3 regions of the Actinoplanes sp. NPDC049316 genome follow, and region 3 is predicted to be linked to each of the others. Evidence: riboswitches for the same ligand, from Rfam matches in the RefSeq annotation. Region 3 holds a riboswitch; each other region holds the start of a gene.
What was found. A riboswitch is a leader RNA that binds a small molecule or an ion and turns the genes downstream of it on or off. The one in region 3 is predicted to bind cyclic di-AMP.
Positions count from the first base shown of each region.

Region 1: it holds a riboswitch for cyclic di-AMP, as region 3 does, so the genes downstream of both, AB0K03_RS24720 (NlpC/P60 family protein) here and AB0K03_RS36625 (transglycosylase family protein) in region 3, are expected to answer to the same signal.
Region 2: it holds a riboswitch for cyclic di-AMP, as region 3 does, so the genes downstream of both, AB0K03_RS10355 (hypothetical protein) here and AB0K03_RS36625 (transglycosylase family protein) in region 3, are expected to answer to the same signal.

Region 1 is NZ_JBFAQM010000017.1:131,775-135,036, reverse strand. It holds gene AB0K03_RS24740 (DUF1360 domain-containing protein) at 1-166, opposite strand, end outside; gene AB0K03_RS24735 (DUF6158 family protein) at 181-426, opposite strand; gene AB0K03_RS24730 (hypothetical protein) at 508-927, shown strand; gene AB0K03_RS24725 (DUF3817 domain-containing protein) at 939-1,265, shown strand; cyclic di-AMP (ydaO/yuaA leader) riboswitch at 1,483-1,610, shown strand; gene AB0K03_RS24720 (NlpC/P60 family protein) at 1,656-2,582, shown strand; gene AB0K03_RS24715 (sigma-70 family RNA polymerase sigma factor) at 2,661-3,262, opposite strand, start outside.
Region 2 is NZ_JBFAQM010000005.1:210,946-214,207, reverse strand. It holds gene AB0K03_RS10360 (hypothetical protein) at 1-730, opposite strand, end outside; cyclic di-AMP (ydaO/yuaA leader) riboswitch at 734-871, opposite strand; cyclic di-AMP (ydaO/yuaA leader) riboswitch at 1,153-1,290, shown strand; gene AB0K03_RS10355 (hypothetical protein) at 1,294-2,313, shown strand.
Region 3 is NZ_JBFAQM010000038.1:62,803-66,064, forward strand. It holds gene AB0K03_RS36610 (hypothetical protein) at 1-26, opposite strand, end outside; gene AB0K03_RS36615 (SigE family RNA polymerase sigma factor) at 13-537, opposite strand; gene AB0K03_RS36620 (GNAT family protein) at 748-1,275, opposite strand; gene AB0K03_RS36625 (transglycosylase family protein) at 1,410-2,054, opposite strand; cyclic di-AMP (ydaO/yuaA leader) riboswitch at 2,060-2,240, opposite strand; gene AB0K03_RS36630 (aminoglycoside phosphotransferase family protein) at 2,411-3,262, shown strand, end outside.

The DNA of each region.
Region 1 (3,262 bases), on a different contig from region 3:
GGCGCTCCGGCACCTCACGCCCGGTGAGCTTGGCGACCGCCGCGAGGCTGCCGGCGAGCACGCCGAAGGCGCCCATCGTCACCGCGTACCCGTCGAGCGGCCGGTGTTCGTGGGGCGCGTACTGCCGTCGCAGCCGGTCGAGCCGCCCGCGTACCGAGGGGGTCATGCGCGAAGGTCCTCTCAGAAGTCCTGGGTGAGCCGGTGCGGGTCGACCTCGCGGCCGGGGTGGCGGGCGAGGTACTCCGTCTCCAGCTCCGCGGTGCGCCGCAGGTGGTTGGCGAGCGCCGCGTCGGGACCGTGCCGCAGCGTCTGCAGCCGCGTACGGTGCAGGCTGCCGAGCTCTCGGATGAGGTCCTCATCGGCGAGCGCGGCGGGGTCGATCCCGTTCTCGGTGCCGACGGGAGCGTCGACCTCGGAGTCGCTCATGGCTCTCCTCCTTATCGTCGTTGCACGCAACGGGTTGCCCGTGCGCCTGGGCGTCAAACCCGCGCCGGTACGCTCGACGACATGAAAGGGCTGTGGACCCCGGCGTGGATCGCGCGTCACGTGGTCGCGCTGGTCCTCATCACCGGTTTTCTCGGCCTGGGCTGGTGGCAGTTCAGCCGGGCCACCGGCGGCAACACGCTGAGCTGGGGCTACACCTTCGAGTGGCCGGTCTTCGCGGCGTTCGTCGCGTTCATCTGGTTCCGCGAGGTCCAGCAGGAACGCAAGAGCTCCGAGAAGCCCGCCCCGGCGGAGGAGCCGGCGACCCAGGACCCGGCCGCGGTGACCGTACGCCGCCCCGTCCGGGTGCCCGCCTCCACGCCGGCTGTACCCGCGGGCGAGGATCCCGAGCTGGACGCGTACAACGACTACCTGGCCTGGCTGAACGCCCATCCCGGGGCGCGGCCCGGCGACTACCCCGGACGGCAGAGCAAGACTCAGTAAGGACGTGCATCGTGCAGGGAGCCCTCACCCGCTACCGGATCATCGCGTGGATCGTCGGCGTGGTCCTCATCGTGCTCGTGGCGGTGGGCATGCCGCTCAAGTACGCCGGTGACAACGACAGCGTGGTCGCGGCGGTCGGCCCGTTCCACGGCTTCCTCTACATGGTCTATCTGGCCGCCAGCTACGACCTGAGCCGCCGCGCGCGGTGGCCGCTGGGCCGGATGCTGCTCGTGATGCTCGCCGGCACCATTCCATTCCTCTCCTTCTGGGCGGAGCGTACGGTCACCCGCAAATGGGCCGTGCAGCCGATGGACACTCCGGCCGCGATGGCGGAGTAATGAGGACAGTGACGCGCCGCACCCGGTGAATAGCTTTCCGTTATCGGGATCATTCGCATAAATGTGATAATCGGCCCACGTCACTCTTCTGGCTCTTGTTTTCGCCGAGATCGCCGATAAGTTGATGCGGTTGGTCCGGTAGGCAGCCACGACTCGGTGGCACCGGCCAACGCCGCCGAATCTCCGGCGGCGCGCACGGCGAGCCCCTCCCCCGGGCCCGGCGCGGGCGCCACGGTGAACCGGGGAACCACCGAATCAGCATCCGGGGTGAATCCGCGCGAGCGGTAGGGCCTTCTTCCCGCCCGAATCCGTCAGCTAACCCGGTAGGCGGCGCAGCGGAAGAAAGGGCACGTACCGTTGCCACACCCCCGCACGAGGCTCCGCGCCCTGGTGGTCGCCGCCCTCGCGATCGCGATCACCGGCGCCGTCGCGCCGGCCGCGCACGCGGCACCCTCGACGAGTGAGCTCAACAAGAAGATCCAGAAGGCGTCCGACGAGCTCGAGGACGTCGTCGAGTCGTACAACAAGATGAAGCTGAGCCTGAACAAGACGAAGGCGGACGAGAAGAAGCTCGCCGAGTCGATCGGGCCGGCCCGGGAGGCGCTGAAGGTCGCCGGCTCGCAGATGCAGCTGCTGGCCCAGTCCGCGTACAAGACGGGCAAGATCGGCGCCGTCAACGTGGTGCTCGAGGGCAGCAACAACCTGATGGACCGGATGTCCATCCTGGAGCAGCTCTCCCGCAGCCGGCAGCGTGACATCGACACGTACACGGCGACGACGCAGAACTACACCGAGCGCCAGGCCGCCCTCAAGGCCACGCAGGACAAGCAGACCGCCGAGGTGAAGGAACTCGAGGCCCGCAAGAAGAAGATCCAGGCGGACCTCAAGAAGCTGTACGCGATGCGCACCGCCGCATACGGCCGCGCCACCGAACCCGGCTCGAAGTACACCGGCACCGTCCCGTCGGTCTCCGGCAGCGCCGGGGTGGTCGTCCGATTCGCGTTCGCCCAGGTCGGCAAGATGTACGAGTTCGGCGCCGACGGCCTCTCCACCTATGACTGTTCCGGGCTGACCTCCCGCGCCTGGAGTCAGGCCGGCAAGTCACTGCCGCACAACGCGGCGGCCCAGTACAGCGCGACCAAGCGGATCAGCCGATCCCAGCTCGAACCCGGCGACCTGGTGTTCTACCGCAGCCTGGGCCACGTCGCCCTGTACGTCGGCGACGGCAAGATCATCGACGCCTCCCGCGCCGGTGAGCCCGTGAAGCATCGCACGATCGACATCATGACCCCGTACGGCTACGGCCGCGTGACGTGACCTGAGCCGCCGTCCGGCGACACGAAAGAGGGCCGGTACCCCGCACGGGTACCGGCCCTCTTCGCGTTCCGAACGCTGTTACGCGGCCTGCAGGCCCTCGGCGCGGGCCAGCTCGCGGAGCCGGCCGAGCGCCTGGATCTCGAGCTGACGGATGCGCTCGCGGGAGAGCGAGAACCGCGACGCCACCTCGGTCAGCGAGTGCTCGCGGCCGTCCTCGAGGCCGTAGCGGGCGCGCATGATGCCCGCCGACCGGTCGTCGAGGTGGTTGAGCAGGCCTTCGATGCGCTGCCGCTCGAGGGCGGTCAGCACGATCTCCTCGGGCGACGGCGCGTCGCTGTCGGCGACCAGGTCACCGAGGTTGGTGTCGCCGTCGTCGCCCACCGGGGTGTCCAGCGACACGGTGTCCTGGGCCCAGCGGGTCAGCTCGTTCACGCGCTCCACCGTCACGCCCAGCGCGGTCGCGATCTGCTCCGGCTCCGGGTCGGCGCCGAGCTCGCGCACGAGCTGGCGGGTGACGTTGCGCATCCGGTTGACGTCCTCGACGAGGTGCACGGGCAGGCGCACGGTGCGCTCCTGCTGCGCGATCGCCCGGCTGATCGCCTGACGGATCCACCACGTCGCGTACGTCGAGAACTTGTAGCCCCGCTCGTAGTCGAACTTCTCCACGGCGCGGACCAGGC
Region 2 (3,262 bases), on a different contig from region 3:
AGCCGCTGGTCGTCGGGTCGTTGACGCTGCACGACTCGCTCGGCAGCGAGCCGTCGGAGTTGCGCGGCGCCGCCGACGCCCGGGAGCTGCTGCCGCTCGACCCGCTGGAGCCGCTCGGCGCGCCGCCGGAGTCGCCGTCGTCGGCTGCCGCGTTGGCCGCCTTCAACGCGTTCTCGGCCTGGGCCTTGCGCTTCGCCATGATCGTGACCTGGCGCTGCTGGTCGCGGATCTCGGCGTCGATCGCGGTCTTGGCCTGCGCCTGCTTGGTACGCGCGTCCTTGAGATCCCGGATCGCGCGGTCCTGCTTGACGGCGACCGTCTGCAGCGTCGCGACGCGATCCAGCAGGCCGTCGGTGGAGTCGGCGGTGAGCAGCGCGCTCATCGGGCCCAGCCGCCCGGCGCGGTACGACTGCCGGACGATGTCGTCCAGTGCGCCCTGCTTCGGGCCGAGCTCGGCGTCGATCTCCTTGAGCTTGGCGGCGAGCTGCTGCTGGCGCTGCTTCGACCGGTCGAGCGCCTCCTTGGCCTCGACGAAGCCCTTGGAAGCGGCCTCCAGCTGCTCGACGAGGGACTTCGAGCCACCCTCGCCGTCGTCGCCGGAGTCTCCGGGCGCGGCGAGCGGACGGGGGGCCGCGATGGCCCCGGCGGGGGCGACGAGCGCGAGCCCCGTGGTGGCGGCGAGGACGGCGAGGACCGTTGCTAATCGCCGGCGGACAGGGTGGAGCCTCACGTGCGTTCCTTCCGTCGGCCGCCGACCGGGTTAGCTGACGGGTTCGGGACGGAAGTGATCCCTACCGCGAGGAGCTGCGGATTCACCCCATTACCGGATGGGTCCCCGGCTCGCCTTTCGGCGATTGGGCGGCGGTTCCGTGATGGAACCGTGACGAACACTACCTATGGATTCGCACTATCGACAGGTGTCGTACTCTCGGTTGCGAAATGAACACGCATCGTCAAATTAGATGCGGACAAAGACAACGACTCGCATTGATGCGCGGTTACGCGGTATGACCTGCGTCATGCCATCGAGTGGTGACGGAAAGTCGTTGCGCCGTAACACTTTCTTCGCGGGCCGCGAGCCCTGATGAACGGCCGAGAGTCAGGTAAGCTTTCCGCCGGTCACTGCCGAGAAGGCACCGCCCCCGAGGTGCCGGCGGACCACCGCTCAATCGCCGTGAGGCGAGCCGGGGAACCACGCAGTAATGGGGTGAATCCGCTCAACGAGCGGTAGGGATCGCTTCCGTCCCGAACCCGTCAGCTAACCCGGTCGGCGGCGACACGGAAGGAAACTGGATGACGGCAAGAGCACGCCGGTGGCTCGTTCTCGCCCTGGCACCCCTCGTCGGGATCACGCTGATCGCGGCCCCCGCCTCGCCCGCCGGCGCGGCACCGGGCGGCGGCACCTCGTCGACCGCGGACGACGGCGACGACGACCCCATGCTCAACGAGGTGCTCGACAACACGGGCCGGCGCTACCTCGCAGCCAAGTCGGCGGTCGCCAAGTCGACCAAGAACCAGCTGGCCCTCGCCCTGCAGGTCAAGGACGCCGAGGCCAAGCGGGACGCGCTGCTGCCGCAGGTCGGCGCGGTCGCGGCCCAGCAGTACCGCACCGGCGGCCTGTCCACCATGGGCTTCCTGCTCAACGTGCGCTCACCCGGCGGCTTCATCGACAAGGCGGTCTCGCTCGAGGAGATCAACGCCCTCAACGACGGCAAGCTGCGCGAGCTCGACGCGGCCATCGACGCCGTCGCGACCGCCAAAGCCCGCCTCGACCAGGAGGTCAAGGCGCAGAAGCAGAACCTGCAGGCGATGCAGAAGCAGAAGGAGTCCGCGGAGAAGGCCCTGGCCCTCGTCGGCGGCGACACGGTGACGGGCGGCTTCGTGCTCGCCAAGAGCCCGGTGGCGGCCCCCGCCCCCCGCAACTCCGACGGCGAGTTCGGCCCCGAGGCCTGCAACGTCAACGACCCGACCACGAACGGCTGCATCACCGCCCGCACGCTGCACATGTACAAGGAAGTCAAAAAGGCGGGCTTCAACCGCTTCGTGGGCTGCCACCGCGACGGCGGCCCGTTCGAACACCCCAAGGGCCGAGCCTGCGACTGGTCGCTGCAGAAGAGCGGCTTCTCACCCTGGCACAACCGGGACACCCGCGAGTACGGCAACAACCTGATGGCCTTCCTGGTCCGCAACGCCGACCGCCTGGGCATCCTCTACGTCATCTGGAACCGCATGATCTGGTTCCCGGCGACAGGCTGGAAGAACTACCACGGCCCCAGCAACCACACGGACCACGTCCACGTGTCAATGCTGTAACCGCGCCCCGCGCGTGGAACACCGGTAGCTCACGCCCCACGCGCCGGAAGCCCTCATGCCCCGCCCCCGGCGAGGACATGGGGGCTTCTTGCTGCGCCGATCCATCGCCCGCTCGCCCGCCCCGGGCCCACTCGCCCCTCCCCGGGGCGCCGTCGCCTCGCCCCGGCCCACTCGCCCGACCCGGCAACCCGCTCGCCTTGGCCCCGGGCCCTTCCCCCGGGAACCCGCTCGCCCCAGCCCGAACGCCGCTCGGCTCAGCCCCGAACGCCGCTCGCCTCAGCCCCGGGCACCTCGCTCCGCCCCGGAACCCGCTCGCCCCACCCCGGCGACCCGCTCGCCTCAGCCCCGAGCCCACTCCCCCGGGGAACCGCTCGCCCCACCCCGGCGACCCGCTCGCCTCAGCCCCGAGCCCCTCCCTCCCCCGGAACCCGCTCGCCCCACCCCGGCAACCCGCTCGCCTCGGCCCCGAGCCCACTCCCCCGGGGACCCGCTCGCCCCACCCCCGCAACCCGCTCGGCTCAGCCCCGAGCCCACTCCCCCGGGGACCCGCTCGCCCCACCCCGGCAACCCGCTCGCCTCGGCCCCGGACGCCGCTCGACGTTGCCGTGGCGCCCTTCGTCGTCAACGACATCGATGACCCGCCGGCCACGCTCGCCGAACTGCCCCGGCACCGTCTGCCCAATTGGTCGAATCACCGCGACATCACCCGCTGCGCTGTCCGACCTCGGATGACTGAGAAAGCGCCTCGGCAGCAGCCGGGACTGTGCTTCCTGCCAGGCGCAGTCGACCGGTGTGCCTGTCTGCATTTCGGTGAACTCACAACGACAGCACCCAGCCAATATTGGAGAAAACTCTTCGGCGCGACAACCACACCACACTACCGCCGGCGCCGGCAATTTCGATGTGACGACCCTCGCTTTATCTGCGTGATCATTTAATGCAACGGCGC
Region 3 (3,262 bases):
AGGTCCCGCTCGTCAGGCTCCCGCATTGCGGCCTCCTATGCCCACCGGTAGCTCCTGCAAGAACATGCTCAGTTGCGCGGCGCCGCGTGAGGTCTGGCTCTTCACCGCGCCGACCGAGATGCCGAGGATCTCGGCCACCTCCCGCTCGGGCACGTCGAAGGCGTACCGCAGCACGACACACTCACGGCGCCGCACCGGAAGCCGGCTCAGCGCCTCCCGGACGTCCAGCACCGCCGCGGTGTCCGGGTCGCTGCGGTCACGCCGCAGCAGGCCCAGCCGCAGCAGGCCGTGCCGCTCCCGGGTCTGCCGCTTGATCCACTGCCGGGCCAGGTTCGCGACGATGCCGCGGGCGTACGCGAGCGGGTTGTCGGCCGCCTCCACCCGCTCCCAGTGCTTCCACACCTCCAGGAACGCGTCCGCGGCCAGGTCGTCGGCGGCCCCGGCGTCGCCCGTGACGAGGAAGGCGAGCCGCGACAGGTCCGCGTGGTGCTGGTCGAAGAAGCGCCGGAAGGCACGCTCTGTATCGGGGTCGGTCACGCGGTCCTTCCTGACGTGCGGCGGTACGGCGGTGCCGGCTGCCCCGGCAAAGGGGGGCATGGGGACCGGGGCAGCCGGTGGTCCGCTCCTGACCGGGCGAAAGATACTTCCTTTCGAGCGCCCGGTCCCTGGCAATCAGGTCGTCCGCGGCTCGCCTGCGGGGAGGCCGGTGAGGTCCGGGAAACGGCCTCCCCGCGGGCGAACACCCCTTCAGTGGCCGCCCGGGCCGGAAAGGTTGCCCGCCTCCGCGGGATTTTTTCCCGGCCGCCGCAGCCGGTAGTAGAGGAGGCCCTCGCTGGTGACGCCGTCGTCGGGGACGAAGCCGGCGGCCGCGCAGCACGAGCGGCTCGCCACGTTGTCCGGCTGCACCCCGCAGAAGAACTCGTCGACGTCCGACACCTCGGAAGCCGTCGTGGCAGCGCGCAGCAGCGCCCGTCCGCGACCCTCGCGCCAGCGGCGGGGGTCGACGACGAAAGCCAGCCCCATCGACCGCAGGCCGTGGCCGTCGGCGTACACGTCGCCGCCGATGAAGCCGACCTCGCCGGCCGCGTCGACGCCGAACCACGCGTGGCAGCGCAGCACGAGGTGGCCGCGGAAGACCTCGCCGCCGCCGCGGGCCGCGACGGACAGGACCCGGGGCAGCCAGTCGCGGCCGCCGAGGTAGCGCTGCACCTGCGGGTGGTCGAACCAGGGCAGCGCCGAGGCGACCATCGCCGGAGTGGGCTCGACCAGCCTCATGCGCCCATCATGCCGCGCGGCGCAAGACCCCGGCGGGCCGTACGCCAACACCGTCCACACCGGACAAGGTGACCGGTGTGGACGGTGTCGTTCATCGTCGGTGGGCCCGGCCTCCCGGTCTCACCGCGGACCCGTCAGAGGGCCAGGCGCTGACCCGGGAAGATCAGGTTCGGGTTGCCACCGATCTCGCCCCGGTTGAGCTGGTACAGCGCGCGCCAGCCGCCCTTGACGTGCTTGCTGCTCGCGATCTTCGCGAGGGTGTCGCCGGACCGCACCACGTAGGTCTTGCCGGTCGCCCGCGCCGACGTGCTCTTCGTCGCCTTCGCCGTGCTCTTGTGCGTCGTGGTCTTGCGCGACGACGACTTGTGCGACGACGACTTGTGCGACTTCGAGGAGGCGCCGGCCGTGTTCCTGGCCTTGTACGACTTGGTCGAGCCGGCCTTCTTGCCGCACACCGGCCAGGCGCCGATGCCCTGACCGTCGAGCACCTTCTCGGCGATGCGGATCTGCTGCGACCGGCTGGCCTTGTTGGCCGTGCTCGCGTACTTGGTGCCGCCGTACGCCTTCCACGTGCTGCGGCTGAACTGCAGGCCACCGTAGTAGCCGTTGCCGGTGTTGATGCTCCAGTTGCCGCCGGACTCGCACTGCGCGACCGCGTCCCAGTTGACGCTGGACTTCGCCTGGGCCGCGGAGGCCGGGGCCAGCAGGGCCATCGTGCCGGCCGCACCCGCGACCGCCAGGCCGAGGGCGCGCAGGGACTGCTTGCGGATCTGTGCCATGACTGAAAAACCTCCACGCCTGCGAGGTCAGCTGTCGGGTTCGGGCCGAGGAAGCCCGGCCGCGCGTGGCGGCTTCACCCCGAGGCGCGCGCACCGGCGCGCCGAGGAACGTGTGGGTCCCCCGCTCCATGCCTGATCGATTGATGTCCCGGTCCGGTCGGCGGCAGGACTCGGCGTTACCGACCGCGGGGCCCGCTGAGCGGACCGGCCGACCGTAACCACTTCTCGCCGGGCACGGCCAAGTTTCCGGGGTCAAAGGTGACGTTGTTTACACCTTTTGAGTGACTTGATCTTCACTTCCCGGCGGGAAATGCGCTGGCGACGCCCCGGGTTGCGCCGGAAGGATCCCGATTGTGATGCTTCACGAGAACGAGGTCCCGGCGGACGAGGCGGTTGTCCGCTCGCTGCTGCAGACCCAGCGCCCGGACTGGGCCACGCTCCCGCTGTCGCCGGCCGGCGCCGGCACCGACAACACCATGTACCGGCTGGGGGACGATCTTCTTGTCCGGCTCCCGCGAACGGCCGGCAAGGCGCAGGCCCTGCACAAGGAGCGGACGTGGCTTCCGCGGCTGGGACCGCTGCTCCCCTGCCGCGTCCCGGAGCCGGTCCACGCCGGCCGGCCCGCCGCCGGGTTCCCGCTGCCCTGGTCGGTCTACCGCTGGATCGACGGGGCCCAGGCCGGACCGGACACCGTCCAGGACTGGGCCACGTTCGGAACCGACCTGGCGAGCTTCGTCCGGACGCTGCACGGCATCGACCTCATGGGCGCCGTCCGCGCCGGTGAGCTGAGCTGGTACCGCGGGGGAAGCCTCGGCGCCTGCGACGAGTGGATCAGCGCCTGCTTCGAGGACTGCCGCGCCGCGCCCGGCGGCCTCGATCTGGAAGCGCTGCACGAGCTGTGGCGTACCGCACTCGACCTGCCCGAGCCCGCCGGTCCGCACAGGTGGCTGCACGGCGACCTCAGGCCCGCGAATCTGCTGGTGTCGGAGGGCCGCCTGCACGCCGTCATCGACTTCGGCGGCCTCTCCGTCGGGTTCCCGGACGCGGAGCACGCCACCGTGTGGGACCTGCCCCGCCCGGCCCGCGACGCCTACTGGAACGCCGTGGGTGTCGACGATCACTCCTGGACTCGCGCCCGGGCCTGGGCCATCGCAGTGGGCGTCAGCGGAGTCTCCTACTACCGCGACACATGGCCCGCCTTCGTCGCG